3 regions of the Sulfuritalea sp. genome follow, and region 2 is predicted to be linked to each of the others. Evidence: riboswitches for the same ligand, from Rfam matches in the RefSeq annotation. Region 2 holds a riboswitch; each other region holds the start of a gene.

Region 1 (9,907 bases), on a different contig from region 2:
GCCCAGCGCGGCGTTGCAGGCGACGCTGGACTCGTGGCTGAGCGAAAACACGATGTCGGGCTTGAAGCGCGCCACCAGGGCGGGGATGTCGGCGAGCTCCTCGCCTGCGCGCAGGCGGCGCACGCCGGCGCTGCGATCCACCACCTCGAAGCCGGCGCGCGCGAAGGCGTCGCCGATGTAATGCCGGCGGCCGAAGGCATAGGGTTCGCCGGAGCAGGCGGAGAGCACCAGCACGCGCTCGCCCTTGCCGCCGACGCGGTGCGCCGCGGCCTGCCATGCGCGGCGGAAGCGCCGCACCTGGGCATCGGCGTCGTCCATCCGGCTGGCCACGGCCAGCGTGCGCAGCACCCGTTCGCTCTCGGCGATGGAACCGAAGCCGCCCAGGCGCAGGCTGCGCGTGCCTTGCGGCACGGCCTGCGCCAGCGCTTCCGGCGTGACCCAGTCGACCGTCACCAGCAGCTCGGGCCGCAGGATCGCCAGCACGTCGGCATCGGGGTCCATGACGCCGCCGGTCTTCGGCAGATCGTGCTTGTCGTAGCGCGAGACGCCGACGATGCACTGGCCCTGGCCGAGCCATTCCAGCGCGGCGGTCAGGTAGGGCGACTGGCTGACGATGCGCGGGCAGGCGGCCAGCGCCGGTCCGGCGGCGAGCCAGACGAGGAGCGGAAACAGCAAACGCAGTTTCATGGGCGGGTTCTCAAAGAGGCAGGAAGCAGCGCTGGCCGTCGGCTTCGACCATGCGCAGGGGATGCTGGTAGAGGGCCGAAAGGCGCTCGGCGGTGAGCATCGCGGCGGCGCTGCCGGATTCGACGCGGCCGTCGCCATGCACCAGCAGGGCGCGATCGCAATAGCGCGCGGCCAGCCCCGGATCGTGCATGACCATCACCAACGCGGTGCCGGTTTCCTGCGCGGTGCGCGAGAGCAGTTGCAGCGCGGCGATCTGGTGGTTGAGGTCGAGGTGCGACAGCGGCTCGTCGAGCAGTGCCAGGCGCGGCTGCTGGGTCAGCAGGGTGGCGATCGCCAGGCGCTGCCGCTCGCCGCCGGACAGGGTCTGCACGTCGCGCGCGGCGAAGCCGGCGAGGTCGACCGCGGCCAGTGCGGCGCGGGCGATGCGGGCATCGGCGGCGCTTTCCCAGGCCCAGCGTTTGAGCCAGGGATGGCGGCCGATCAGCGCGGTTTCCAGCACGCTGGCGGGGAAGGCGTCGACCTGCTGCTGCAGCAGCACGCCGCGCAACTGCGCGACGCGGCGCGGCGGCGTCTGCGCCAGCTCGGCGCCGCACAGTTCGATGCGGCCGGCCGCGGGCTCGCGCAGGCCGGCCAGGGTGTGCAGCAGCGTGGTCTTGCCGGCGCCGTTGCGGCCGAGTATGGCCAGGCGCTCGCCGGCGGCGAGTTCCAGGTCGAGCCCGCGCACCACGGTGCGGCCGCCGACGGCGACCGCGAGCCCGCGCACCGTGAGGAGGCTGCTCATGGCGCGCTGCCCTTGGCCTGGCGCGACAGCAGATACAGGAACACCGGCACGCCGAGCAGGGCGGTGAGCACGCCGACCGGCAGTTGCTGCGGCGCGACCAGGGTGCGCGCCAGGGTGTCGGCGATCACCAGCAGCGAACCCCCGGCCAGCGCGGCGGCCGGCAGCAGCACGCGCTGGTCGTTGCCGACCGCCAGGCGCACCAGGTGGGGCACCACCAGGCCGACGAAGCCGACGCTGCCGGCGGTGGTCACGGCGACCGCGGTCAAGAGCGAGGCCAGCACATACACGGCGCCGCGCAGGCCGCGCACCCGAACGCCGAGGGTGCGCGCGATCAGGTCGCCGCGCGCCAGCAGGTTGAGGTCGCGCGACAGCGGCAGGGCCGCCGCCAGGCCCAGCGCCAGCACCAGCAGCGCCGGCCACGGCGTGCCAGCATGCGACAGGTCGCCCATCAGCCAGAACAGCATGCTGCGCAACTGGTGCTCCGGCGCCACCGAGAGGATCAGCGCCACCACCGCGCTGCAGCCGGCGGCGACGATGACGCCGGTCAGCAGCAGGCGGGTCTGGGTCCAGCTGCCGTCACCGCGTGCCAGGCCGAATACCAGCAGCATCGCGGCGAAGGCGCCGGCGAAGGCGAACAGATTGATCAAGGCCAGCGCCAGGCCGGCCAGCATCGCCAGCAACGCGCCGACCGCGGCGCCGCCCGAGATGCCAAGAACATAGGGATCGGCCAGGGGATTCCTCAGCAGCACCTGCATCAGCGCACCGGCCAGCGCCAGCAGGCCGCCGCAGGCGAAAGCCGCCAGCGCACGCGGCAGGCGCAGGCCGCTGACCACCGCGCCGGCGGTGTCCTGCCCGGTCCCCGTCAGGGCGGCCCAGACCTCGCCCGGCGCCACCGCGTAGGATCCCGCCAGCAGCGCCGCGACCAGGCTGGCGAGCGCCAGCGCCGTGAGTGCGGCAAGCAGCAGCAGGGCGCGGCGGCGGCTAGGCATTTACTTCATCGCGAAGCGCGCGCCGACGAACAGCGTCGTGCCCAGCGCGGCGAACTCCGAGGTGGCGGCGCGCACCACGTCGTAGCGCTTGTCGAACAGGTTGTCGACGCGGGCGAACAGCGACCAGCCGTGATCGAGGCGCAACTCGCCGCGCAGATTCACCAGGCCGTAGCCGCCCATTTTCTTGGTGTTGAGTCCCGTTGTGAAGTCCGGCGCATCGTAGCGCGGACCGCTGGCCTGGAGTTCGGCGCCGAGCGACCAGTCGCCGAAATCGCGGCTCGCGGCGAGGCTGCCGAATTGCCGCGCACGCCGCACCAGCGCTTCGCCGTTGGCCAGGTTCTTCGGGTCCTGGACGGTGAGGCCGGCGTCCAAGGACCAGGCGCCGAGCCGGGTGCGGGCGGCCGCGGTCCAGCCGCTGATGCGCGCCGTCGCGACGTTGCGCGGCGTGTAGAAGAACGAGCCCGGTGCGGTTTCCTGCCACTGGATCAGGTTCTCGATCTCGTTGCGGAACCCCGTCAGCGAAGCCTCGGTGCCGCCCATTTCATAATGCAGGGCAAGCTCGCGGCTGCGTCCGGACTCGGGCAGCAGCAGCGGGTTGCCGGCGCCGACGAAAGGCGTGTTGGGGAAATACAGGTCGTTGAAGGTCGGCGCCTTGAACGAGGTGCCGGCACTGGCCGAAATTCGCCAGGCATCGGTCAGGCGGTAGCCGTAGCCGAGGGTTTGCGTGGTCCGCGCGCCGAACTGGGAATTGTCGTCGCGGCGCGCCCCGACCTGCCAGAAATGCGCACCCGTCGAGCCGTTCCAGCCCAGCACCAGGGAATCGGTGCGGCGCTGCAGACTGGTATAGACACTGGTCGAGTCTATGGATTCGCGCAGGCTCTCGACGGCGACCAGGCCGCGCCCGAGCGGCAGGGTCAGGTCGTTTTGCCAGACCACCTGGTCCTGGCGCGTGCGAAACGCATCGCGGTCCTGGCCCGCGGTGGCCGAAGGCGTGGTGATCGAGTGGTCCTCGCCGCGGCCGAGGCGCAGTTCGCTATGCCATGCTTCGGCCAGACGCGCGCGGGCGAACACGCCGTGGGCGACGACCCGGGTCCGCGTCTGCCAATCCAGGTTGGCAGAAGGCCAACTGCTGTCGAAGTGGTTGACGCCGTCGCTTTCGATGCCGTGGGCGCCGATCTCGATGCCCTCCTGCGGGCGCCAGGTGGCGGCCAGCGACAGGCTGCGGCGCGCAAAACCGTCGCGGTCCGGGTTGTAGGCCGGGCTGCTCGGATTGGTGATGGCGTTGACCCCCTCGGCGCGCGAGTCGGCCACGCGCACGGCATAGTCGAACTTTCCGACGCGGTTGGCGTGGGCCAGCGTCAGTTCCCGGCCGCCGCGGCTGCCGACCCCGGCGCTGGCTTCCAGGCGCGGGGCATCCGCCGCGCGCCGGGTGGTGATGCGGATCACGCCGCCGATGGCGTCGGAACCATACAGCGCCGACGCCGGTCCGCGCAGGATTTCGATGCGTTCCACCTGGGCCAGGGGAATCGCTTCCAGCGAGCTCTGTCCCAGCGTGGCCGAGTTGATGCGCAGACCGTCGAGCAGGATCAGGGTATGGCCGGCGTTGGCGCCGCGGATGAATACGCTTTCCGTGGCGCCGCGGCTGCCGGCGCGCGACAGTTCGATCCCCGGCGTGCGCGCCAGCAGGTCGCCGAGGGTGGTCGACGGGCCTGCCTGCTCGATGGCCTCGCGGTCGATCACGGAGACGTCGGCGATGACCTCGTTGATTCGCGTCGCCTGGCGCGTCGCGGTGACCACGACGGCCGCGAGTTGATCGGCGGCGAAGGAAAAACCGGAGAAAAGACAACTGGCCGCGCAGGCGGCGATGGTGAAATGCTTATGCATGGAAAAACTCCCGAATCCCGGCGAGCGTCCCCGCAGCCGGTAGGTGGCAAATGCATGCGCGGGAGGGGAGGGCAATGAACGGGGTCGGCACAAACCCCGGCACGCCGCAACCCCGCAACGCATACGCTGGTTTGTCCCTGGCCGGTCTCCGGGCTTGGAAGTCTTGGTTCATCGCCTTCCCGGGCTTGCGACCCAGTGGCGTCTTGATGAACCCGCACTTCCTTACCGTTGCGGGGGCAGCGCCGGAATCGAACCCTTTGGAGGTACTCACCGGCTTCCCGTTTCACCCGGCACGGAATCCATGCGCGGGCACCACGAACAGCGCGCAGTATATCAAAGCATCGGCGGCTGGCTGCGAATACCCTTAATCCAATTAGTCTTGATCCGAGTCAAGGATTACGCCTTGGTGCCGGCGCACGCTTGCGACCATTGGATTGGTAGGGTTTTCAGTGCGGGCGCACTACGCTTTGACTCAGATGAATCATTCAAAAGGAGAGAAGTATGAAAAGGAAGGTACTTGGACTATTTGCCGTTTCCGCCATTGCCGGTGCCATGGGCAGTGTCTTCGCGCAGGATGCTGCGCCCACCTTGACCGCCGCCGAAAAGGAAACCGCCAAGAAGATCTACTTTGAACGCTGCGCGGGTTGCCATGGCGTGCTGCGCAAGGGCGCCACCGGCAAGAACCTGGAGCCGCACTGGACCAAGACCGCCAAGGACGGCGCCAAGACGGAAGGCGGCACGCTCAAGCTGGGCCAGAATCGCCTGGAAAAGATCATCGGTTACGGCACCGATGGCGGCATGGTGAACTTCGACGACATCCTGACCAAGGACGAGATCGCCCTGATGGCCAAGTACATCCAGAACACCCCGGATGTGCCGCCCGAGTACAGCTTCAAGGAAATGTCGGAATCCTGGAAGGTCATCGTGCCGGTCAAGGACAGGCCGACCAAGCAGATGAACAAGTTCAACCTGAAGAACTTCTTCTCCGTCACCCTGCGCGACACCGGCGAAGTGGCGCTGATCGACGGCGACACCAAGGAAATCCGCAGCATCGTCAAGACCGGCTACGCGGTGCACATCTCGCGCCTGTCGAAGTCGGGCCGCTACGTGTATGTCATCGGCCGCGACGGCCGCCTGTCGCTGATCGACCTCTGGATGGAGAAGCCTGCCGTGGTGGCCGAACTCAAGATCGGCTTCGACGCGCGCTCGGTCGATACCTCGAAGTTCAAGGGCTTTGAAGACAAGTACGCGATTGCCGGTTCCTACTGGCCGCCCCAGTACGTGATCATGGACGGCGACACGCTGAAGCCGCTCAAGGTCGTCAGCACCCGCGGCATGACGGTGGACGGCGAGTATCACCCCGAGCCGCGCGTGGCTTCGATCGTCTCTTCCGAGATCAAGCCCGAGTGGGTGGTCAACGTCAAGGAAACCGGCCAGATCCTGCTGGTGGACTATTCCGACATCAAGAACCTGAAGACCACCACCATCGCTTCCGCCAAGTTCCTCCATGACGGCGGCTGGGATGCCTCCAAGCGCTACTTCCTGGTCGCGGCCAATGCCTCGAACAAGATCGCCGCGGTGGATACCAAGCTCGGCAAGCTGGCTGCCCTGATCGACGTCGCCAAGCTTCCGCATCCGGGTCGTGGCGCCAACTTCTCGCATCCGAAGTTCGGTCCGGTGTGGGCCACGGGCCACCTTGGCGCCGATGTGGTGACGCTGATCAGCACGCCGTCGGACAACAAGAAGAACGCCAAGTTCAAGGAGTTCAACTGGAAGGTCGTTCAGGAAGTCAAGCACGTGCCGGGCAACCTGTTCGTCAAGACCCATCCGAAATCGAAGAACCTGTGGGCCGACTCGCCGCAGAATCCCGACAAGGAACTCGCCGAGTCAGTTGCGGTGTGGGACATGGCCGACCTGTCGAAGCCGAAGAAGATCATCAACGTGGCCAAGGACTCGGGCCTGCCGGTGACCAAGGCAACCCGTCGTGCCGTGCATCCCGAGTACAGCGCCGACGGTTCCGAAGTGTGGATCTCCCTGTGGGGCGGCAAGACCGACCAGTCCGCCATCGTGGTCTATGACGACAAGACTCTGGCAATGAAGAAGGTGATCACCGATCCGAAGATGATCACGCCGACCGGCAAGTTCAATGTCTACAACACGCAGCATGACATTTACTGATCGGAAACTGATCGAAACTTGATCAGCAGCAAGGATAAAGGGGCATATGCCCCTTTATCCTATAGGTGTTTAAAAACGATCCGCTTGAAGCGAGCGCAGACCCTGTTGGCAACAGGCGCGGCAGCCGGATCCAACGACCGATGAACTAGGAAAAAGGTATATGGCAGACAATCAAAAATCAGGGTTTCTGGCGATGATGAAGCGGCCCAGTGCAAAGTATTCGCTGCTCAGTCTGCTGGTGGTCGGCTTCTTCTCCGGAATATTCTTCTGGGGCGGCTTCAACACCGGCATGGAAGCCACCAATACCCTGGAGTTCTGCATCGGCTGTCATGAGATGCGCGACAACGTTTACGTGGAATACAAGAAGACCATCCACTATTCCAACCGCACCGGCGTGCGGGCGGTATGCTCCGACTGTCATGTGCCGAAGGACTGGACGCACAAGATGATTCGCAAGATCCAGGCGAGCAAGGAAGTCTGGGGCAAGATCACCGGCGTCATCAACACGCCGGAGAAGTTCGCCGAACACCGGCTTAAGATGGCCGAGAGCGAATGGGCAAGGATGAAGGCCAGCGATTCGCGCGAATGCCGCAACTGCCACAGCTTCGACGCCATGGATGTCGAAAAGCAGAAGCTGCGCGGCGCCAAGATGCACAAGATCGGCATCGAAGAGAAGAAGACCTGCATCGACTGCCACAAGGGCATCGCCCACACCAAACCCAAGGGCATGAAGGAAGACGAGGATGAGTGAGCATCGTGCATGCCAGAGCGGCGTCCATCCCGCCTGCATGAGTCGCGACTGACATGCTTGACACCGATCAAATCCGCCAGCTTTCAATGAAAATCGTTTTGTTCGAAAGGAGCATCAAATGAGCAAGTCCATCGTTTCCACCGCCGTTGCCGGCGCACTGCTGGTTCTCGCTTCCCAGGCTGCCGTCGCGGCGCCGGACTGGGGCAAGGTCGCGAAACGCGACATCAACGTCTTCCATGCCGGCGTCGCGCCGATCGAATGGATGACCAAGAAGTCGGACCACAGCGGCTCGGCCGGCATGCGCAAGGGTGAAAGCTGTGCCGGATGCCATGAGGAAAAGGGCACGCTGAATTTCAACTTCAAGCGTCTGGCCGACAAGGAAATGGAGCCCAAGGGCGCGCCCAAGACCATGATCTTTCCGGTCAGCGTGCAGGCGGCCTACGATGCGGCCAACCTCTACATTCGCCTGACGTTCAAGGCACCCTCCGGCGGCGCCGACAAGGGCGACAAGGACAACGAGGTCAAGGCCACGCTGCTGTTCGCCGATGCCAAGGTGCCCCAGGCCGACCAGTACGGCTGCTGGCAGACCTGCCACACCGACGCGCGCACCATGCCCGGCGCCGACGACAAGAAGACCAAGTACATCGCGGCCGGCGCCTACGAACTGATTCAGTGGGCGAGCAAGGGCAACAAGGTTTCCGACGGCAGCGTCACCACGGAACGCAAGATGAGCGGCGGCGGCACCGGCGCCAAGGCCGAAGCCAGCAAGAGCGGCGACACCTACACGGTAACCTTCACGCGCAAGAATCCGGGCGAAGGCAAGGCGATACCGTTTGGTGTGGCCATCCATGCCGATCATGCACAGGGCCGCTTCCATCACGTATCGCTGGGCTACAAGCTGGGCATCGGTGCCGATGGCGACGTGAAGGCGACCAAGCAGTAGGCCGGGCCTGCAGATGTCTGTTGGCGGCTACCTGTTGCGGCGAGTGCCGGCCATGCTGGCACTCGTTTCGCTCGCTGCAGCGGCCCAGCAGACGGTCGAAGTCTCGATTCAGGAATACCGCTTTTCGCCGGCCGAAGTTCGCATCAAGGCCGGCGACACGGTAAAGTGGACCAACCGCGAAAAGCGCACCAGCCATTCGGTGCTCTTCCCCGCCGAAAACGGGCTCGAATCGGAGCGGATGTTTCCGCAGGAGCATTGGCAGCGGACCTTCACTCAGCCTGGAAGCTACAGCTATCGCTGTGGTCCCCACGAAGAAATGAAGGGGCTGGTCCTTGTCGAATAGTTGCATTCCTTCCGCGCTGACGTCGCTGCTGCTGGGCTGTTTCGCGCTGCCCGCGGCGGCGGAGCCCTCGGCGGCGCGGCAGCAGGAATTGATCCACCTGGTGCGCCAGGATTGCGGCTCCTGCCACGGCATGACGCTGCAGGGCGGGCTGGGTCCGGCACTGCTGCCGGCGACGCTGGCCGACAAGCCGGCCGAAGGACTGGTGGCCACCATCATCGGCGGCCGTCCGGGTACGCCGATGCCGCCCTGGCACCGCTTTCTCGCGGAAGACGAGGCGCAGTGGATCGTGGCCAAGCTGATGGCAGGCTTCCCGCAATGAGGCGCGCCGTGCAAACCCTGTTGCTCGGTTTGCTGGCGCTGCTGCTCGCCGCCTGTGCCGGCACGCCCTTGCGCGGCACCGGCGATCTCGGCCTGGTCATCGAACGCGCCAGCGGTCACGTCACATTGGTGAATACCAGCAGCCGGGAGGCCTATGCGCGCATAGGCGGGCTGGGCGATCTCTCGCATGCCTCGGTGGTGTATTCCCGCGATGCGCGCTATGCGTTCATCTTCGGCCGCGACGGCGGCCTCTCCAAGGTCGACCTGCTCGAAGCCCGCATCGTCAAGCGCATCATGCAGTCGGGCAATGCGATCGGCGGTTCGATATCGCAGGACGGCCGCATCGTCGTGGCGCAGAATTACACGCCGGGCGGGATCAAGGCCTTCGACGCGGAAACCCTGGAACTGCTGTCCGAAGTTCCGGCCGAATATGCGCCGGGACGCTTCTCCAAGGTGGTGGGCCTGGCCGACGTGCCGGGCAATAAGTTCGCCTATGCGCTGTTCGACGGCGGCGAAATCTGGGTCAGCGATTTCACCGATCCGAGGCGGCCGGTGACGCAGCGCTATCCGGCCGGCCAACAGCCTTACGACGGCCTGGTCACACCCGATGGCAGGCACTACCTGGCCGGCCTCTTCGGTGAGGACGGCATCGCCTTGCTCGACCTCTGGCAGCCGGAACGGGGCTCGCGCAAGATCCTTGAAAAATACGGCCGCGGCGAGGAAAAGCTGCCGGTGTACAAGATGCCGCATCTGCGTGGCTGGTCGGTCGCGGCGGGCCGCGCCTGGCTGCCGGCGATCGGCCGCCACGAGGTGCTGGTGGCCGATGCCGCGACCTGGCGGGAAACCGGCCGCGTCGCAGTCAAGGGCCAGCCGGTGTTCGTCATGGCCAGTCCCGACGGGCGCCAGATCTGGGTCAATTTCGCCTTCCCCGACAACGGCTGGGTGCAGGTGATCGACACCCTGAGTGGCAAGGTGGTGCAGACCCTGCAGCCGGGCAAGGCGGTGCTGCACATGGAATTCACCCCGCGCGGCG
Region 2 (9,907 bases):
ACCAGGGTGTCGAACTCGTCGAGCAGCTGATCGATGATGTCCACGCCGTAGGCGGCGGGAATCACGGCCAGGGTCTCGTCCTCTTCGGCCAGGGTGGTGCCGCTCGCGGCGGCGGCGGCGGCGAAGGAGCTGACGCCCGGTATGGTTTCCACCGCCACCTCGGGCGCCAGTTCGCGCACGACGCGGGCGAGGTGGCCGAAGGTGGCGAAGGTCGAGGCATCGCCTTCGACCAGGAAGACGAGGTCGCGCCCCTCGGCCAGCAGCTCGACGGTGCGCGTCGCAGCGCGTGCCCAGGCCCTGGTCAGGATTTCGGCGTCGCGCGTCATCGGGAACACCAGCGCCTCGGCATCCGGCGGCACGGCGATGCCGCCACGCTCGACGATGGACAGCGCGTAGGAACTCTCCTCGGCCTTTTTCACCGGGTAGAGCCAGCGCGCGCCGGATTGCAGCGCCGCCCAGGCGCGGCGGGTAATGAGTTCGGGGTCGCCGGGGCCGAGCGAGGCGCCGATCAGTTTGCCGTAGCGTTTTGTCATGACGATTCCAGATGAGTGGTGACTATCCACACGGGATTTTGAGCGGCCAGCCGGTGCATGTCGAGGATGGGCTGGCTGCGGCTGGCTTGCAGTTGCACCACATCCCACGTCGCACCGGCAGCGGCGAGCGCGGCGATGGCGGTGGCGAGGTTTTCGATGGTGACGAAGTTCATCACCAGCCTACCCTGCGGCTTGAGACGGCCGAGGATCAGGCGAATCAGCTCGTCCAGCTCGCCGCCGGAGCCGCCGATGAACACCGCATCGGGGTCCGGCCAGGTATCGAGATGGGCGGGTGCCTTGCCTTCGACCAGGGTGTAATTCGTGATGCGGAAACGGGCCGCGTTGGCGCGGGCATTCGCCGCATCGCCTGCGTTCTTTTCGATGGCCCAGACATGGCCCAGCGGCGCCAGCCGCGCCGCTTCGAGGCCGACCGAGCCGGCGCCGGCGCCGATGTCCCAGACGACGGCATTCGCCGCCAGCCGCAGCTTGGCCAGCGACACGGCGCGCGCCTCCTGCTTGGTGATCAGTCCCTTCTCCGGCGTGCGCTGGATGTATTCGAGGTCTTCGAGGCCAAAGGCCGGCTGACGTGCGTCGGGCGCGCGTTCGATCAGCACCACGTTGGGATCGGGAAACTCCATTGTCGCGGCAGCGGCGGGCGTGAGGTCGGGGAACAAGGCTTCGTCGGGCAGCAGCAGGCGGCTGGCCACCGACAGCCGCACGCCATCGCCGTAGCCGGCGGTGAGGAGCGCACGCGCCAGCCGCGCCGGGTTGTTGTCGGGGCCGGTGAACAGCGCTACCTGCGGGTGCCGGGCAATGGCGCGCATCGCCTGGTACAGGCCGTGGTCGGGGGTGGCGCCGACGGCCCATTCGCCGGCATCGGCGCTATGGCAGGAAACGATTTTTACATCCTGCCAGGGCTTCCTGAAGCGGGCGAAGGCCAGTTGCAATGTCGTCGGCGCGGGCAGGATTTCGATCTTCCCGGCACCGAGCTTGCCGGCGAGAAAGCCGGCGATGCCGTGGCACAGCGGGTCGCCGGTGGCGATCATGGCGACGCGCTGGCCGGCCCCCATCGCCGCCTCGATCCACGCCGGCGTCTGCGTCAGCGCGCCCTTCATGTCCTTCAACGTGGTGCTTGCCGGTACGTGCTCTCGAATCAGTTCCAGCGTGCGACCGGCGCCGAAGATCAAGTCGGCTCTGGCGAGACGGCGGCGCGCGGCGGCGGACAGGCCATCCCAGCCGTCGTCGAGGATGCCGATCAGGGCACAAGTATTCAACTTTTCAGCGGGCTTCATCTTCTTCGACGCGGACAATGAATTGGCCTTCGAAATCGCAGACGAGGACGGCGAGGCGGTAGTCGCCGGGATAGCAGGACTTGAGGCTGCGGATGGCTTTCTTCGCCAGCGCGCGATGGTAATCGACGGTGAGGCCGAGTTCGGCCAGATGCTCGGCGGCGAAGCGCGCGGTTTCGGCGGCGCGGATTTTTTCCACCAGGTCGGGCGGGGCGCCGACTTCCCGCGCCGATTCGGCGAGGATGTCGCGGTCCACTTCGGCCTTCCAGGCGTGGGTGACGGCCAGACCCTGGCTCATCTTGGTCAGCTTGCCGACCATGGCGCCGACGGTAATCTCTTTCATGTTCGTACGGATGGCGGACAGGAAGGCGGCCTTGACGAAATCGCCCATCTGCACGAAGCAGGATTCGTCGAGTTCGGGCAACTGGCGCATGGCGAATTTTTCGGTGCGCCCGCCGGTGGTGAGCACCACGCGGGTCTGGCCCTGGTTGGCGGCGACGTCGATCGCCTGCACCACGCTGGCGCGGAAGGCCGCCGTGGAATAGGGCCGCACGATGCCGGTGGTGCCGAGAATGCTGATGCCGCCGAGGATGCCCAGCCGGGCATTGAGCGTCTTCTTCGCCATTTCCTCGCCGCCCGGCACGGAGATGACGACTTCGAGGCCGTCGTGGTCGAGCAGCTCGCCGGCTGCCGCCTGCACGTTCTCGCGGATGTTGCGGTTGGGCACGGGATTGATCGCCGGTCCGCCGACTTCGAGGCCGAGGCCGGGCTTGGTCACCGTGCCGACGCCGGCGCCGCCGAGCAGCGCGATCTCGCCGACGCGGTGCGGCAGCAGGCGCACGTCGGCGGTCATGTGCGCGCCGTGGGTGGCGTCCGGGTCGTCGCCGGCATCCTTGACGATGACGGCGTGGGCGATGCGCGCTTCGCCTTCGCCGTCGATGCGTCCGTCCTGCACGACGAAGGTGACGTCCTTGCCCATCGGCAGCCGGCACACCACGCTTTGCGGCACCTCGCCGCCAACCAGCCCCAGCGTCGCCGCGCGCGCCGCCGCCGCCGAGCAGGCGCCGGTGGTGAAACCGGTGCGGTTGCCGCGGTTGCGCCTGGCGTCGCCCTTGCGAATCTTGGGCGTGTCAGAGGAATCCTCGGATTCACTCATGTTGCCGCAGGGCCGCCCCAAGGCAACATGCGCCCCCGTGGGGGGGCAGCGAACGACGTGAGCGTGGGGGGCTAATCATGCGCGATTCTGTTCGGTCTCGGCCAGCGACAGCAAGGCATGAATCGCGGCGACGACCAGGGTCGAGCCGCCCTTGCGGCCGCGTATCGCGATCCAGGGCGTGTCGGAGAGCGTCATCAGCAACTCCTTCGACTCGGCCGCCGACACGAATCCCACCGGCATGCCGACGACCAGCGCCGGGCGCACGCCTTCCTCGCGGATCAGGCGCACCAGTTCGATCAGCGCCGTCGGCGCGTTGCCGATGCCGACGATGGCGCCGTCGAGCCTGCCTTCGCGCCTGGCCTTGCGCATCGCCTGCACGGCGCGGGTGCTGTTCTCCGCCTTGGCCTGCTCGATCACGTCGGCGTCGGAAATGTAATGGTGCGTGGTCATGCCGAAATGCCTGAGGCGCGGCTTTGACAAGCCGACGCAGATCATCTCGACATCGGCAACGACGGGCGTGCCGCCCTTCTGCACGGCGGCCAGGCCGGCGGCCATCGCCCGCGGATGAAAGGCGGTGAGGCCGTTGAACTCGAAATCGGCATTGGCGTGGATCATGCGCCGCACCAGCGGCCACTGCTCGGCGGTGTAGGCGTGCGGGCCGGCCTCGGCATCGATGATGGCAAACGAGTCGTGCTCGATGGCACGGCCGGCGGCGGTGATCTGTTCGGTGACGGTATTGGCAGTCATGGCTTCAGGCGGGAACGTGGGGGTGGATGCTATCGTGGTGGTGGTGTTCGTGCTCGTGACCATGCGCTGCCCCGGTGGCCGTATGGCTGTGATCGTGCAGGTGTTCGGCCTCGGCGGCTGCGCGGTACTTGCAGCCGTCGCATTCGAGCAGGCCGCCTTCGGGCAGTTCGTGGCCGGCGACCTTGGCGTCGAGCAAGTCGAAGATGCCCTTGTCGAAGCCGAAATGGGTGCCCAGGGCAAAGGCGATGCCCGGATACTGCACTTTCAGGCGCTCGACCTGGGACTTGATGCGCTCCATCAGCACGCCGGTGAACAGATAGACCGGCACGATGCAGACCTGCGTCATGCCCAGCCGGGACTGGCGCTGCACCACGGTTTCCAGCCGCGGCCAGGTGATGCTGGTGAAAGCGAGGTCGACCAGTTCGTGCTCGTTGTCCTCGAATATCCAGCGCGCCATTTTTGCCAGTTCGCCGTTGGCGCCGGCATCCGACGAGCCACGGCCGAGCAGGATCACGCCGGTGGTGCGCGGGTCGGGCATGTCCAGCGCCTTCATCAGGCGGTCGAGCTGGCCTTGCAGCACGGCGAGGATTTCGCGCCCCATGCCGAGGTGGCGGGTGACGAGGAATTCGACCTTGGGATGGCTCAGGCGCGCGGCGTTCAGCGCGGCCGGCAGTTCCATCTTGACGTGGCCGGCGGCGTTGAGGATGAAGGGTATGACCAGCACGCGCCTGGCGTTCTTGGCGGCGCGGTCCATGCCTTCAGTGAGCAGCACGTCGGCGTGCTCGATGAAGCAGACTTCGATGCGCCAGTCGGGATGGCGCTGGCGCCAGTCGGCGGCGAAACGCTGGATCTCCTTGTTGCCTTCCTGGTTGCGCGAGCCGTGGCCGACCAGCAGGAGCGTGGTTGAGTTATCCATGGGCGGCCTTGCGAAAGCGGTGGGTGAAGGTGGGGTCGTAAAGTTTCGAACGGGCGAGGTCGGGCCAATCGGCGGCGCCCAGCGTCGGGCTGGCGATGATCATGGCCTGGCTGCCGATCTTCTCGGCCTGGCATTTCTTCTTGATGTCGGCGAGAGTGCCGCGAATGATCTTTTCCGCGCCGGGCCAGCTCGCCTTCTGCACCACAAGGATGGGCGCATTCTCGTCCCAGCCGGCGGCGCGCAATGCTTGCTGGACTTCATGCAGCAGTGTGATGGAAAGGAAAATGCACAGAGTGGTCTTGTGGGCCGCCAGCGACTCCAGATCCTCCCCCGGCGGCATCGGCGTACGCCCGGCGACGCGGGTCAGGATCACCGTCTGCGTCACTTCGGGCAGGGTCAGCGTCTCCGCCGCCGCTGCTGCTGCCGCCATGGCCGACGACACGCCCGGCACGACTTGCCACTCGACGCCGGCGGCCGTCAGCGGCCGGGTCATTTCGATCAGCGCGCCATACAGGCCGGGGTCGCCGGTCTGCAGGCGGACGACGGTGGCATGGCGGCCGCACTGCTCGATTAGCCACGCGGTCATTTCCTCCAGCGTCATGTCCTTGGAGTCTCGAATCGCGCAGCCCGGCGGCGCGAAGCGCGTCGCCGCCCGATCGACCAGCGAGCCGGCATACAGGATGGCGCCGGCGCGGGCGAGCAGATCGCGGCCCTTGACCGTGATCAGGTCCGGATCGCCCGGTCCCGCGCCGACGAACCAGACCCGGCCAGGCACGCCGGCAAACTCAAGCTGCAACGGAGTTGTACAAGCGTTTGTCGACAGCGGCGGAACGCTTGAGGGCGTGCAGGGACTTGGCTCCCGCCAGCACGGCCAGATCGATCAGCGGTTCGGCGATGATGACGAGCAGGTAGGCGCCGCCAAAAGAAGCGACATTCGCCAGGTTCTCGGCGCCGAACCCTTGTCCATAGAACGCCCAGAACGCCACCCAGGCGATGACGCCGCCCTGATAGGCCGCCGAGAGCTTCAGCGTCTGGCCGTAGGAAAGGTCGACGTAGGCGGTGTGCGCGGGAATGATCTTTTTCGCCAGCACGCCCATGACGAAGATCGGCGCCAGCAAGGTGGTCAGGTTGATCGCGTACTGAGGCAGGTCGGCGGGGGCGAAGAACAGGCCCTGAACCAGCAGGCCGCCGGCCAGGCCGATGGCCGCCGGCGCCAGGCCGAAAAACAAAAAGAGCGTGGTGCCCAGGATCAGGTGCACTTCCGAGACGCCGACCGGGTAGTGAAAGAACACCTCGAAGAAACAGAAGACCATCAGCGCGGCCAGGACGCTGCGCGCCAGCAGGGTGCCAAGCCCGTTCTCGCGAACAAAATCGGCGGCCGCCTTGACGGTTGCCCCGGCAGCAACCGCGGCCGTGCCATAACTGAGAATCATTTTTGCGCCGTCGACGACGCCCGCTTCGATATGCATGTTTGAACTCCTTGACCATATAACAACGAATCGCTGGACCCGTGAAGCTCAAGGATTTCTGGCGGAACAATGAGGCGTTCGCCAGCCTTCGCCCGCACCCCGGGGTTCAACGCCAAATGTTTGGGCCGGTCTTCTGGCTTGCCGTCGATCTTCCCCGCGCCTTCCCGTATCGAACAATACAGTGGCAGTAGCGGAGTCGTCAGGCTTACAGCAGCGGGGGCTGCGCCGGAATGACTGGTTGCCCAGCTTCACCGGCTTCCCGTTTCACCCGCCCCAAGTCAATAGGGCAAGGCACCCAAAACGCCGCCATCTTATGCCAAAACTTTCCCGTCGTGTTGCGCCGCCGGGGAAAGGTTGGCGGCACCTTCGTGCACACAGTTGCGGTACGAATGTATCATCGGCACTTCCGCTACGCTACGGCCCGGGGATCGGACAAATGCGTACGGCATCGTGGATGGCTGCTATGGAGGAACGTCGCGCGCTCACTGTCGGCTATCGAGCGAAATCTCCAGTGTCGGGTCATGGCCGAACTGAGACAACCTCCTGAGGCAGTTCCAGGCGCGCAATGCTCACACGGATTGTCAGAATCGGAAGAACGCCTTAGCGGATGTGACTTTGCCGGCGTTGAGCTTGAGGTCGCAGGTATGGCGGGACATGTTCGGGTCCGTGGTTACACGAAGCAATCCCTCCCGCTCAACGATCTCCAACCCGCTCCTGGCGGCAAGTTCCTTTGCCTCCGACATTGACTTGCCGATCAATTCCTGACTGCAGAAATCCTTAACGGCCTGGCCGCCAAATCGCACATAGGCAATGACAGCGATATAACTTCCAAGGCAGACAAGCGTTGCAAGCAACAACACCGCCCACAAGACCTTCTTTTTGCTGCGGCTGCCACCGGTGGCGGATTGCCCAGTTTTGTTGAGTGACGGATCGGATTCCGGCAACCCAGTCATGCGCAATCCATCCAGTCTGCGGCGAGTTGCAATGCCGCTTGCAGGGATTGTTGCGCGGCCGTGCTGAGGCCTTCGCCGAGTTCGAAGCGTTCGCCGCGGATTGCCAGCAGCCAGCAGGGCGGCGGCTCGCCGCCGTCGATGTCGGCGTAGACCTTGAGCACCGCCTGCGGGCTCATGGCGTGGGTGGTGAAGCTGGCGTCGCGCGCCGCCTTGATGCGGACCAGCGAGCAGGGCGCCAGCGCATCGACGCTGGCATCGACGAACAGTACACGGCGGCGGCCTTGCAGGTCGAGCGCGTGTTCCATCTGCAACTGGAAATCGGTCAGGCATTCGACCTCGCCCCATTCCGGTTGGCGCGCCGCGAGGGCGGTGAAATGCTCGACGAACAGCGGGCCCAGCGCGTCGTCGCCGCGGCTGGGATTGCCCCAGCCGAAGATCAGCGTCGGCGCAGTCAAGGCAGTTCGCGAGTCTCGCGCGTCAGGCCGCGGTGATCGCGCGTTGCCGCGTCGATCACCGTGCCGTCAGCGCCAACTATGGCGACTTCGAGCGGCATCTGCCCCAGCGCGTGGGTGGCGCAGGATAGGCAGGGGTCGAAGGCGCGGATCGCGATCTCGATGTGGTTGAGCAGGCCTTCGGTGATCTCGACGCCGTCGAGGTATTGCTTGGCCACTTCGCGCACCGCGGTGTTCATCGCCTGGTTGTTGTGCGTGGTGGAGACGATCAGGTTGGCGCGGATCACCAGGTCGTTCTCATCGACACGGTAGTGGTGGATCAGCGTGCCGCGCGGCGCCTCGATGACGCCGACGCCGCGTTCCTGGCGGGAGCCGGTCGCCATCAAATCGTGGCCCGTGATGTCGTCGTCGTGCAGCAGGTCCTTGATGTTTTCCGCCGCGTGCAGCATTTCGATCATGCGCGCCCAGTGGTAGCCCAGCGTCGCCCCGGTGACGCTGCCGCCGTCGTAGGCCATGAATTCCTGACGCTCCATGTCGGCCAGCGGGGTCGGGATGCTGTCGCATTGCGTGACGCGGGTCAGCGGCCCGACGCGGTAGGAGCCGTCTTCCGGACCGAGCGACTTGAAGAAGGGGAACTTCATGTAGGACCAGGGCTTGACGTCCTCGGCGATGACGTCCCAGTAGCGGCCGTAGTCGAAATGGTCGAACAGGGTCTTGCCCTCGACGTCGCGCGCGCGCAAGGCCCCGTGATACAGGTCCATGGCGCCGTCGGAGCGCACCAGGCACATGCCGGCCGAGCGGAAGCGGCCGAAGGCGTTGTATTCGGCCAGGTTCTGCTCGAACAACTGGCGGATCATGCCGACTGCATCACGGCTCCAGGCCACCATCTGGTAGATGTCCTTGAGCAGCGCGGCACGTTCCTCGGGCGAGAGCGATTTGTTCACGCCGCCGGGAACCGAGCCGGTGCCATGCACGCGCTTGCCGGCCGTCATGCGGATCACTTCCTGGCCGAACTTCCTGAGCAGCACGCCCTTCCTGGCGATTTCGGGATGCGCGGCGACGACGCCGACGATGTTGCGCTGGGCCAGGTCCGAGCCGAAGCCGAACAGCAGATCGGGCGAGGCGAGATGGAAGAAGTGCAGGGCGTGCGATTGCAGGATCTGGCCGTAGTGCATCAGGCGGCGCACCTTCTCGGCGGTCGGCGTCAACTGCTTGACGCCGAGCATCATGTCCAGCGCCTTCGATGCGGCGAGGTGGTGCGAGACCGGGCAGATGCCGCACAGGCGCTGCACCATGACCGGCACTTCCCAGTAGGGGCGGCCCTGGATGAACTTCTCGAAGCCGCGGAATTCGACGATGTGCAGGCGCACCTGGTGCACCTTGTTGTCGTCGTCGAGCAGGATCGTGACCTTGCCGTGGCCCTCGACCCGCGACACGGGATCGATGGCGACGCGGCGGAGTTTTTCGGGGGATAGTGCGGTTTCGAGTTCAGACATGGAATTTACCTCTAAGACTGTAGGAGCGAGCTTGCTCGCGAAAATGGCGTATCGCGAGCAAGCTCGCTCCTACGGGGAATCCACTATCTCGTGGTCAATTAAGGCTCAGTCATAGTGCAGCAGGCCGTGGCCGAGGGTCGGCGTGCGGCCGGCGAGCAGGTCGGTCAGCAGTTTCCAGATCGCGTCGGCCGGCGGCGGGCAGCCGGGCAGGAAGTAATCCACCTTCACGACCTCGTGGATCGGATGCACCTTGTTCAGCGGCAGCGGCAGTTCCGGATCGTTGGGGATGCCGCCGTGGGACGTCAGGTATTCGGTCTGGTACACCTCTTCGAGCACGTCGCGCAGGTCGAGATGATTGCGCTGCGCCGGCAGGCCGCCGTTGATCGCGCAGGCGCCGACGGCAACCAGGATCTTGCAGTGGCTGCGGAACTCGCGCAGCACGTGCACGTTCTCGGCGTTGCACAGGCCGCCTTCGATCAGGCCCAGATCGCAGGGGCCGCAGTGCTTGATGTCGGTCAGCGGCGAGCGGTCGAATTCGACCAGTTCGAGCAGCTTGAGGATGCGCTCGTCGATGTCGAGCAGCGACATGTGACAGCCGAAGCAGCCGGCCAGGCTGGTGGTGGCGACGCGGAGCTTTTTTACCGGAGCGGTGTTCATGGGCGCATTCATGGTGCCTTCTCCTTGACCTGCGCGCTGATCGGCGACTTGTCGTAGCGGCGTTCGCCGATTGGCACGGCGAAACCCTTGCGCTTCTCCAGGATCACGCCGACCGGGCAGATGCTGGCGGCGCGGTCGGTCAGCGCGAAATCGGTGTCGGCGAGCTTGCCGGATTCGCTGTTGATGTGGATGCGGCGGCCGAGGATGCCGCGCCCGCCCATGGCGAAGACGTGCTTGCC
Region 3 (9,907 bases), on a different contig from region 2:
ACACCGCCTTCTGCTTGGAGAAGGTCTTGAAGCCTTCGCTGCCGTGGTAATGGCCCATGCCGCTGGGGCCGACGCCGCCGAAGGGCAGGTTCTCCTGCGCGATGTGCAGGATGGTGTCATTGACCGTGACGCCGCCCGCGATCGTCTCGTGCAGCACGCGGTCGCGGCGTCCCGCGTCGTTCTCGAAGCAATACAGCGCCAGCGGGCGCGGATGCTGGTTGACGTAGTCGATGGCGGCGTCGAGGTCGGTGTAGGGCAGGATAGGCAGCAGCGGGCCGAAGATTTCGTCCTGCATCACGCGCATGTTGTCGTCGACATTCAGCAGCGCCAGCGGCGGCAGCTTGCGCCGGGCGGCATCGGCGGCCGCCGTCGACAGCGGCTCGAGGCGCGCGCCGCGCGCCTCGGCGTCGGCGACGTAGCCCTGCAGGCGCTGGTAGTGGCGGTCGTTGACGATCGCGGTGTAATCCGGCGTGCTTGCCATGGCCGGGAAGCACCTGGCCACCACCGCGCGCGCGGCGTCCACGAAAGCCTGCTCACGCCCCGCCGGCACCAGCACGTAGTCGGGCGCGATGCAGGTCTGGCCGGCGTTCAGCAGCTTGCCGACCATGATGCGCTCGGCCGCTTTCTGCAAGGGATAGTCGGGGCCGAGGATCACCGGCGACTTGCCGCCGAGTTCCAGCGTGACCGGCGTCAGGTTGTCGGCCGCCATGCGCATGATGTCGTGGCCGACCTTGGTCGATCCCGTGAACAACAGATGGTCGAAGGGCAGGCGGGCGAAATCCGCGCCGACCGCCGCATCGCCCAGCACCACCGCGACATCGTCGGCGGCGAAGTACTTCGCCGCCAGTTCGGCCAGCAGTTCGCCGGTGCGCGGGGTGAATTCCGACATCTTGACCATGACGCGGTTGCCCGCCGCCAGGGCCGCAGCCAGGGGCGACACGGCGAGGAACAGCGGGTAGTTCCAGGGCACGATGATGCCGACCACGCCCAGCGGCTGCGGGATGATCTGCGCCCACCCCGGGCGGAACCAGATCGACGCCGCCTTGCGCTGCGGCTTCATCCATGCGCCGACGTGGGAGCGGTTGTGGCGTATCGATTCGAGGCTGGGGAAGAGTTCCAGCAAGCGGGTTTCGTGCGCGGAGCGATGGCCGAAGTCGGCCGAGATCGCGTCGACGAAACGCTCGGCGTTGTCGTGCACCAGGGCGGCCAGCGCGTCGAGGCGCGCCTCGCGCAGGCCGCGCTCGACGCTCGAACTGCGCCGGGTCGCGGCGTGCATGCGCGCGAAGAGGTTCTTGTAGGCTTCAGCCCCAGCGGCATGAGGCGCCGATTGATGTGCTGCCGGTTCGATCGCGGTCATTCCAAGCTCCTCCTGGATGGGCACAGCATATTGCCGTAGTTTAGGCGCGCGGGCAGCCTCCGATTAGGCAAGGCACTCTAACGAAGCCCCTTGTGCGGGATGGATAATCCGCCCATGGATGAACACCTCGACAAGGACGCGATCGGCCACGAACTGGCGACCTGCATCGCCGAGGCGCGCGAGTTGCGCGCGGCGCGGGCCGACGATCCGCGCGCCGAGGATTATCCGCACCTGAAGGAATACCAGGCGGCCCGCCTCGCCCACAGCTACGCCGATTTGCTGGCCAGCGCACGCTACAAACCGGCAGCCGAGTTCTTCCTCAGCGACCTTTACGGTCCCAAGGATTTCCGCACGCGCGACGAGGAACTGGCGCGCGTCGTACCCCTCATGGTCCATGTGCTGCCGGCGCGCGCCTTGGCCACGCTGCTCGAAGCCGTGAAGATGGATACGCTGTCCGAGTCGCTCGACACGGCGATGGTGCTGGCCCTGCGCAAGGCCGGGCGCAACCGCGCCATCGACTGGCCCGCCTATGTCGCTGCCTATCGCAGTTGCGGGCGGCGCGAGGATCGCGAACTGCAGATCGCCTTGGTCGACCAGATCGGCAAGACCCTGGACCGCCTGACGCGCATGCCCTTGGTCCGCTACTCGCTCAAACTCATGAGCGGCCCCGCGCATCTGGCCGGGCTGGAAGCACTGCACGGATTTCTGCAGGGCGGCTACGACGCCTTCAGCCGCATGAAGGGCGCCGACGAATTCCTCGCCATCGTCGGCGCGCGGGAGACGGCACTGATGCGGGAGCTGTTTGCCAATCCGGACGCGAGTTATCCGGTGTAATCAGCGCGCCGCTTCGCGGGTCCAGCGCAGTATTTCGTCGAGCGACGCGGACGGCGCCCCGAGGTGCGTCGCGTCGGGCTCGTAGAGTTTGGTCAGCGGATGCCGCGGCAAGGCGTCGAACATGGACTGCTTGATTTTCTGCAGACCGGGATAGTCGCCCTTCGGCGCAATGAACAGGACCGGAACTTTCGGATTCATGTTCTTCATGGCGATCACCTGGTTCATTGCGCCGTCTGGATCGAACCAGGCAAGGTAATTGGCTGGCGTGGCGACAATCGGGTAGGTGCCGCGGGAACTTTCGAAGTCGAGCAACCGGGCTTTCTCATCGCCCTTGCCGTCGGCGGCCAGCTGGCGGGCCTGGGCCACCGCGGCGCCGAGCTTCTCGCGGAAGATCGGGCTGCCGACGCTGCCGCCCGGGGCTATCGCGACGATGCCATCGACCGGATGTTTGCCGCCGAAATAAAGCGCAAAAAGCCCGCCCTGGCTGTGGCCGGCGACGAACAGTTTCGCCGCTCCCTTGGCGCGCAGGCTCTCGAGTGCGGATTCCACCTGCTTTTCCGCCGCCGCGACGTTCGCATCGTAATCGCGCTGCCCGGACCAGGGCATGTCGAGGTTGGCGACCAGGTATCCCTTGCCTTCGAGAGATGCAGCCAGATCCGCCACGTGTTTGGTCGGCGAGCCGCCCTTGCCATGCATGATGACGATGCCGATGCCCGGCAACTGGGCGGCAGCCGGCTGGACGATGCCGGCGACAATCATGGCGAGAACCCATGCCATGTGCTTGCATGCGCTTCCAAACATTTGCTTCTCCTTCGGGGCGTTCGAAAAATCGGACGGCATGACCGGCCTCAGCCGCCCTTGAGTTCCAGCGGCAGGCCGGCCGCGACGAACGTCACCCGCTGCGCGATGCGGGCAATCGACTGGTTCATGCGGCCGGCATCGTCGACATAGAGGCGCGTCACGGCGCCCAGCGGCACGATGCCCAGTCCGACCTCGTTGCTGACCAGGATCACGCGGCCGGGCAGATTCGGCAGGCAGTCGAGCAGTGCCGCGGTCTCGAAAGCCAGCAGCGGGCAATTCACGGCTTCGCCGGCCTCGGCCTGCTGCGCGGCGGAGCCGGCATAGAGCAGGTTGGTCAGCCACAGGGTCAGGCAATCCACCAGCAGGCAGCGGTCGGCCGCGGCATGGTCGTTCAGCGCCGCGGCGAGATGCAGCGGTTCCTCCACCAACACCCAGTGCTGCGCTCGGCGCGCCTGATGATGGGCGATGCGCCGCGCCATTTCCGCGTCGCCGGCCTGCGCCGTGGCGATGTAGCTCACGGCCAGGCCGGACTCGGCCGCGCGCTGCTCGGCCAGTGCGCTCTTGCCCGAACGGGCGCCGCCAAGAATGAGTTCGATCATGGGGCGTCGCCGCTCAGGCCACCGCCACTCGATCCTCGAAACGGCAGACGTCGATATCCACCGTCAGTCGGTGGATCGCGACTTCCGGCACCTTGGCCTTGCCGGCGCCCGGCTTGAGGCGCACGAAACCTCCGGCAACCAACCGGCTCAGCGTGCGGCTGACATTCGATTCGGCGCGGCCGACCAGGCGCGCAAGGTCGGCAACCGATGCCGGCTTGCTGTTCTCGATCACCGCGAGCAGTTGCCGGTTGTCCGGGGTCAGCAAGCGCATTACCGCCTCCACGGAATCGAACGACATCTGTCCGGCATCGACGGGAGGCTGGCGCGTGCCCTTGGCGACGGCAAGCATTTCCGCCTTGAGTTGTTTCATCGATTGAATCTTGAGTCCCATGGTCATTCCTCCTGCTCATCCACAATTTCAAAGCTCACGCCCTGCTCGTTCAAGGTGCACTCGGCTTCCCTGAAAAAATCCTCAAGCAGCGTCTCGACCGAAACGAAGTCGTAGGGACGGCCTTCGTCGCTCGCCGTGCGGTGCCAGTGATCGGCTTCGAGCTTCCGTTTTACGTAGCGCCCGCCCCGATGAGGCACCGAATGTGCGTTGTCGAAACCCAGCAATCGCGTTCTGTCGGGTGCGTGCAAAGTCAACGAATACGCAATGCCGTAAGGCGCCCTGGCCGATTTCTCGATCTGCCGTACCTCAAATCTCAGCGTATGCCCGCTGGCGAAATAATGTACCCGGCCATCGTAGGCCAACAGAAGTTCGAGCGCGTACTCCGGCAAATCCATAGGCACATCATATCAGCCATCGATATGATGTGCAATGCTGTGGGTGCCGCATCCGCCGCGGCAAGCAGCGCGCTGATGGACTGTTGCAGATGTCGGTGCCAGGCCCCATAATTCGCCGCGATTCGGTGGAGGCCTCATGTTGCATGAAGCCTCCTGGGAACACGGTGACAGGTTGATACCTCATTCCGTGGCGGGCCCGCCGCTGTGACCGGGGACGAAGCTTGCAATATGCCACTGGATGAAAATCCGGGAAGGCGCAAGCCAAGGACGATCCGGGAGCCAGAAGACCGACCGATGATTTTCATCAAGCCCGTGGTGCGGGCTTGTGCCGCGTTTGGACGCGCGGGACAAGGCCGCGCCGCTTATGAAAAAAGGATGAATCGGATGCGTTCCCCGCAAGTATTTCCCCGCTTTGAGATTGCCCCGCTGGATCGCGCCCTGAGCGCCGCTTTGCAGCACAAGATCGACCAGAAGACCAAACCCCTGGGCGCGCTCGGCCGCCTCGAAAGCCTGGCCCTGCAGCTCGGCCTGATCCAGCAGAGCCTTTCGCCGCGCATCGCCCTTCCGCACGTGCTGGTCTGCGCCGGCGATCACGGCGCGGCGAAAGCCGGCGTCTCGGCCTTCCCGCAGGAAGTCACCTGGCAGATGGTGGAAAACTTTCTTGCCGGCGGCGCCGCGATCAACGTCCTGGCGCGCCAGGCCGGCATGACGCTGGTGGTGGCCGATGCCGGCGTGGCGCATGAATTCGGTCCGCGCGACGGGCTGGTCGATGCGAAAGTTGGCGCTGGCGGCACGGCGAATTATCTCGAAGGCGCAGCCATGAGCGAGACCGAGTGCGCCACGGCGATGAACAACGGCGCCCGTCTGGCGCGCGAATTCGCCGCCGCCGGCTGCAATGCGCTGGGCTTCGGCGAAATGGGCATCGGCAACACCGCCGCCGCCTCGCTGCTGACCCACTGCATCACCGGCCTGCCGCTGGCCGACTGCGTCGGGCGCGGCACCGGGCTCGACGACGCCGGGCTGGAACGCAAGCGCGCGCTGCTGGCGCAGGCGTTGTCCTTCTGGCCGGAACGGCCCACCGCCAGCGGCGTTGCGCCAGACGATGCGCTTCGCATCCTGAGCCGTTTCGGTGGCTTCGAAATCGCGATGCTGGCCGGCGCGATGCTGGCCGCCGCCGAAGCGCGCATGACGCTGCTGATCGACGGCTTCATCGTCACCAGCGCGCTGCTGGTCGCCGCCCAGGTGTCGCCGGCGATCCTCGACTATTGCGTCTTCGCGCACTGCTCGAACGAGGCCGGCCACCGCCTGCAGCTCGCTTGGCTCAAGGGCCAGCCGCTGCTCGACCTCGGCCTGCGCCTGGGCGAGGGCACCGGCGCGGCGCTGGCGCTGCCGCTCCTGAACGCCGCCTGCGCCTTCATGAACGAGATGGCGAGTTTCGAGTCGGCCGGAGTCAGCGAGAAAAGCTGATGAAGCGCGAGCTGGAATACTTCTTCGCCGCGCTGCGCTTTTTCACGCGCCTGCCGGTGCCGGCCTGGGTCGGCCATGGACAGGACCAGCTCAACCATGCGGCGCGCTACTTCCCGCTGATCGGCATCCTGGTCGGCATCATCGGCGCCGGCGTCACGGAACTCGCGGCGCTGGCGCTGCCGATCGGCGTCGCCGTGCTGCTCGGCATGGCGGCGACGATACTCGCCACCGGCGCCTTCCACGAGGACGGCTTCGCCGATTCCTGCGACGGCTTCGGCGGCGGCTGGGACAAGGCGCAGGTGCTGACGATCATGAAGGACTCGCGCATCGGCAGCTACGCGGCGCTCGGCGTCGGCCTGATCCTGCTCACCAAATGGAGTGCGCTGACCGAGCTCGACGCCGGTCTCGGCCCGCCCTTTCTCGCCATCGCGCTGGTCGCCGGTCACGCAGTGTCTCGCCTGGCCTCGACCGTGCTGATCTATTTCCTCGACTACGTGCGCGACGACGACAGCTCGAAGTCCAAGCCGCTGGCGCAGCGCATGGCGCCGCATGAACTCGCCGTCGCGGCGCTGTGCGGCCTCGCGCCCTGCCTGCTGCTGCCCTTGGCCGAAGTGCTGACGGCGCTGGCGGCGGTGACCCTGAGTACGCTGCTCGCCGCGCGCTACTTCGTGCGCCGCATCGGCGGCTACACCGGCGACTGCCTCGGCGCCGCGCAGCAACTCGGCGAAGTGGCCTTCTACCTGGGGCTGCTGTGCAGCTTTACCTGATCCGCCACCCCGCGCCGCAGGTCGCCGCCGGCGTCTGCTACGGCCGCACCGACCTGGCGCTGGCGGCAGACGTTGCCGCCGCCGCGGCGCGCATCGCCGTGCAACTGCCGCCGCAGTTGCCTGTCTTCACCAGCCCGCTGCAACGCTGCGCGCAACTGGCGCAGGCCCTGCATCCGGCTCCTCAAAGCGATGCGCGGCTGCAGGAAATGCACTTTGGCGTCTGGGAAATGAGCCCCTGGGACCGGATACAGCGTGAGGCGCTGGACGGCTGGGCCGCCGATCCGCTCGGCTATCGGCCGCCGCAGGGCGAATCGGTCGGCGAACTGCAGCGCCGGGTGCATGGCTTCCTCGCCGACGTCCGCCAGCAGGGCCTGGAAAGCGCCGTGCTGGTGACCCATGCGGGCGTGATGAAAGTCATCGTCGGTCAGGCGCAGGGTCTGCCGGCGCGGCGCTGGATGGCGCTCAGCTTCGACTATGAAAGCGTGGTCCGCGTCACGCTCACCGACCAGGATGCTGCCGCGGCAAGCGGCCGCGCCTGATGCCGACGGGATTCAGGCCAGGCTGGCGCTGGCGCTCATCGCCAGCCAGCCTTCGGCATCCGTCGCCCAAAGCCTGACGGTCTTGCCGTCGCCCTCGGGCTGGCCATGGACAGAAAACGGCGCGATGTCGAACAGCGGCTTGTGGGCCTTGAACTCGAACGCCGCGATGGCCGCGCCGGGCAGGTTCCGCCGCAGCAGGTCGAGCAGCAGCGTGGCGATCAGCGGACCATGCACGACGAGGCCGGGATAGCCCTCGACCTCGGTCACATAGCGGCGATCGTAGTGGATGCGATGGCCGTTGAAGGTCAGCGCCGAATAGCGGAACAGCAGCACGTCGTCGGGCACGATCTCGCGCTGCCAGGCGCAGCTTGCGGGCGCCGCAGCAAGAGTTGGCGCTTGCCGGCCCGCGAAGCGGAATCCCCGGCAGACAGAGTCCGACACGGCGCTCGGCAGCTCACGGTAGACGATGTCGTGCTCTTCGGTGACCGCCAGTCCGTGCGCACCGTGGAATTCATGGCGCACCAGGACGAAGACCAGATCGCCGGAGCGCCCGCTCTTGTGGTCGACCGAGAGCACCTGCGAGCGGCGCTGCACGGCCTCGCCGACACGCAGCGGCTGCGGAAACGTCAGCCGGCCGCCGGCCCACATGCGGCGCGGCAGCGGCACCGGCGGCAGGAAGCCGCCGCGCGCCGGATGGCCATCGGGGCCGAGCGCCGACTGGCGCGCCGCGGCCACGCACAGCGTCCAGTGCCAGGGCGGCGGCAGCGCATCGCCCGGCAGCGGCGCAGGGTCGTCGCGATCCAGCGTCGCCGCCAGCGCGGCCACCCTGGAAGGCGCGATCAGGTCGTCGACCTGTTCCCGCCGACCGACCCAGGAGCGCAAGTGATCGAGTGTCTGCGAGTCCATGTTTTCCAGCATCGCCGGGCTGGCCGCCTAGAGCCGATTGACCCGCGGAAACTTGGAGGCGAAGAACTCGGGCATGGCCACCACTTTCTTCGCCCGATAGTCGAAGAAGACGAAGCCCGACTTGGCCATGGCGATCAGCGTCGCATCGGCCGGCCGCGTGACGCGGAAAATGATGTCGCCGCCGTACTTGTTGAAATCCATGACGCCGACCTCGAAGCGCAGCTCGTCGCGCGTATAGGCCTCGGCCAGATAGGTGGTGGCGAGGTCGGTGACGATGATCTGGTCGTCGGTGGTTTCCTCGACGCCGAAGTCGAACAGGAAGCGCGCCCGCGCCTCCGAGATCATCGAGATCATCGAATCGTTGCCGAGATGGTTGGCGCCGTTGATGTCGGTGATGCGGACCGTGAGATCCGTCGAATAGCAAAACTGGTCGTCGGGAAACTGCAGGGAGATGCGTGCCATGGTGACTTCGGGCAGGTCTGGCCAAGTAACCTCGACCGCGGCCCGCCCGCTGTTCAGGTAAAGGAGGTGTTCGAATTTTAGCTGCATCGACGGACACGCAGTCACCACGCACGGGAGACGATGGCAGGGCAGTCCCAGCGGGCAAAAAACGCATCTGATTTGATTGTGGGATCAGGTGCTTGATGCTTGCGTCGCCACAAGTAGCCGACCTAACCCAACTTCGCGTGGGTTGTGCCGTTTCAAACGTCCAGAAACCAGAAGGTAGCGTGATCAACTTTTCCGGTGACACCTACTATATATAGTAGGCAATATAAGGTTAGCCACTAGACGGAACGGTAACCACTTGTTTTCCACAGATTTTCCACATCTTGTCCACGTTGATTGCGTGAGCGAAACCGGTATACTTCATCTATCGGCCGTCGACAGGCGGCCGATTAAAGAGAAACGCCCCGGCCGGATGGTCCGGTCGAGGCGGAAAAGCCGGTTACCCGACTTGAAGAACTGCCAATTTAGCAAAGGCGACAGACCTTGTGCAAGGGCAGGCAAATATGGTACCGGGGCATTCTCTCTGCACGGCAATGCCAGAAAGGAACACCGCCATGACCGCCAAGACCACTACTCGCGTGGTACATCGCTCGTCGGTTCTCGGTCAGTTCGTGAAACCGTCTTACGTCAAGACGCACCCGAACACGACTGAAACCGAGCGCGTACGCATTCCGGCTCCGAAGCCGGCACCTACCAAAAAGCGTAGTTAAGTCTAGTAGTATCCGGGGCCTTCGTGCCCCGGCCTGCCATGCAACCCACCCAAGCGAGAATCACATGAAGCGATCGCAAATGGATCCCACGCAGGTGCAAAGCTTTTATCAATGGGCAAGCACTGAATGGGCGCGTTGCAGTTCCAACACCGTGACAATTGAAAGCCATGCGATCACATATCTGGTCGGCACGAATAGCGGTGGCGTCGCCGCGGTGGCGACATTTGCGGCTACGGCCAGTTATTCCAGTTGGCTCATCACTTTGGCGATCTGCGCATTTCTCTGTGGGCTCTTTGCAGCCGGATTGGGAATTGCGTTAGGACTGCGGCGCCTAGGTTGGATAACACGCTCCCTCGGCGATGACCAGCGATTATTCAACACAAATCAACTCGATGTGGAGGCTGTCCATGAGCGCCATCGTATTAGATTCAAGACTGCCAGCATAGGCACAATTCTCGGGTGGACTTCATTTATTGCATTCTGGATTGGTGCAGGCGTAAGTCTTTATACGTTCAATGACTACATGGATAAGAAGGCAGTTGCAACCGTCAAGGTCACTGTCCCAGCGCCGCAATCGACCGGTTCGTAAATGCTAGCTCGTGGCTTGCCCGGTGCTGCCACCGTGCGGTAGATA

The links. A riboswitch is a leader RNA that binds a small molecule or an ion and turns the genes downstream of it on or off. The one in region 2 is predicted to bind cobalamin.
Region 1: linked by a shared signal. The riboswitch ahead of RMO95_RS17555 (TonB-dependent receptor domain-containing protein) and the one ahead of RMO95_RS14030 (energy-coupling factor ABC transporter permease) in region 2 are both predicted to bind cobalamin.
Region 3: linked by a shared signal. The riboswitch ahead of cobT (nicotinate-nucleotide--dimethylbenzimidazole phosphoribosyltransferase) and the one ahead of RMO95_RS14030 (energy-coupling factor ABC transporter permease) in region 2 are both predicted to bind cobalamin.

The regions. Positions count from the first base shown of each region.
Region 1 covers NZ_JASJPC010000042.1:67,924-77,830, reverse strand. Annotated here, with positions in the region: gene RMO95_RS17570 (hypothetical protein) at 1-687, opposite strand, end outside; gene RMO95_RS17565 (ABC transporter ATP-binding protein) at 698-1,468, opposite strand; gene RMO95_RS17560 (iron ABC transporter permease) at 1,465-2,457, opposite strand; gene RMO95_RS17555 (TonB-dependent receptor domain-containing protein) at 2,458-4,341, opposite strand; cobalamin riboswitch at 4,463-4,673, opposite strand; gene RMO95_RS17550 (cytochrome D1 domain-containing protein) at 4,843-6,519, shown strand; gene RMO95_RS17545 (NapC/NirT family cytochrome c) at 6,680-7,270, shown strand; gene RMO95_RS17540 (ethylbenzene dehydrogenase-related protein) at 7,389-8,213, shown strand; gene RMO95_RS17535 (plastocyanin/azurin family copper-binding protein) at 8,266-8,556, shown strand; gene RMO95_RS17530 (cytochrome c) at 8,546-8,875, shown strand; gene RMO95_RS17525 (cytochrome D1 domain-containing protein) at 8,884-9,907, shown strand, end outside.
Region 2 covers NZ_JASJPC010000029.1:44,339-54,245, reverse strand. Annotated here, with positions in the region: gene cobI (precorrin-2 C(20)-methyltransferase) at 1-533, opposite strand, end outside; gene cbiE (precorrin-6y C5,15-methyltransferase (decarboxylating) subunit CbiE) at 530-1,825, opposite strand; gene RMO95_RS14050 (cobalt-precorrin-5B (C(1))-methyltransferase) at 1,812-2,978, opposite strand; gene RMO95_RS14045 (precorrin-8X methylmutase) at 3,054-3,725, opposite strand; gene RMO95_RS14040 (sirohydrochlorin chelatase) at 3,730-4,641, opposite strand; gene cobM (precorrin-4 C(11)-methyltransferase) at 4,634-5,416, opposite strand; gene RMO95_RS14030 (energy-coupling factor ABC transporter permease) at 5,427-6,110, opposite strand; cobalamin riboswitch at 6,216-6,424, opposite strand; gene RMO95_RS14025 (hypothetical protein) at 6,692-7,063, opposite strand; gene RMO95_RS14020 (hydrogenase maturation protease) at 7,060-7,518, opposite strand; gene RMO95_RS14015 (Ni/Fe hydrogenase subunit alpha) at 7,515-9,011, opposite strand; gene RMO95_RS14010 (NADP oxidoreductase) at 9,117-9,680, opposite strand; gene RMO95_RS14005 (2Fe-2S iron-sulfur cluster-binding protein) at 9,677-9,907, opposite strand, start outside.
Region 3 covers NZ_JASJPC010000007.1:7,352-17,258, forward strand. Annotated here, with positions in the region: gene RMO95_RS02950 (coniferyl aldehyde dehydrogenase) at 1-1,357, opposite strand, end outside; gene RMO95_RS02955 (FFLEELY motif protein) at 1,472-2,191, shown strand; gene RMO95_RS02960 (alpha/beta fold hydrolase) at 2,192-2,992, opposite strand; gene cobU (bifunctional adenosylcobinamide kinase/adenosylcobinamide-phosphate guanylyltransferase) at 3,040-3,591, opposite strand; gene RMO95_RS02970 (MarR family transcriptional regulator) at 3,605-3,982, opposite strand; gene RMO95_RS02975 (DUF6516 family protein) at 3,985-4,377, opposite strand; cobalamin riboswitch at 4,484-4,688, shown strand; gene cobT (nicotinate-nucleotide--dimethylbenzimidazole phosphoribosyltransferase) at 4,762-5,844, shown strand; gene RMO95_RS02985 (adenosylcobinamide-GDP ribazoletransferase) at 5,844-6,611, shown strand; gene cobC (alpha-ribazole phosphatase) at 6,596-7,150, shown strand; gene RMO95_RS02995 (MaoC family dehydratase N-terminal domain-containing protein) at 7,163-8,056, opposite strand; gene RMO95_RS03000 (thioesterase family protein) at 8,084-8,518, opposite strand; gene RMO95_RS03005 (hypothetical protein) at 9,338-9,862, shown strand.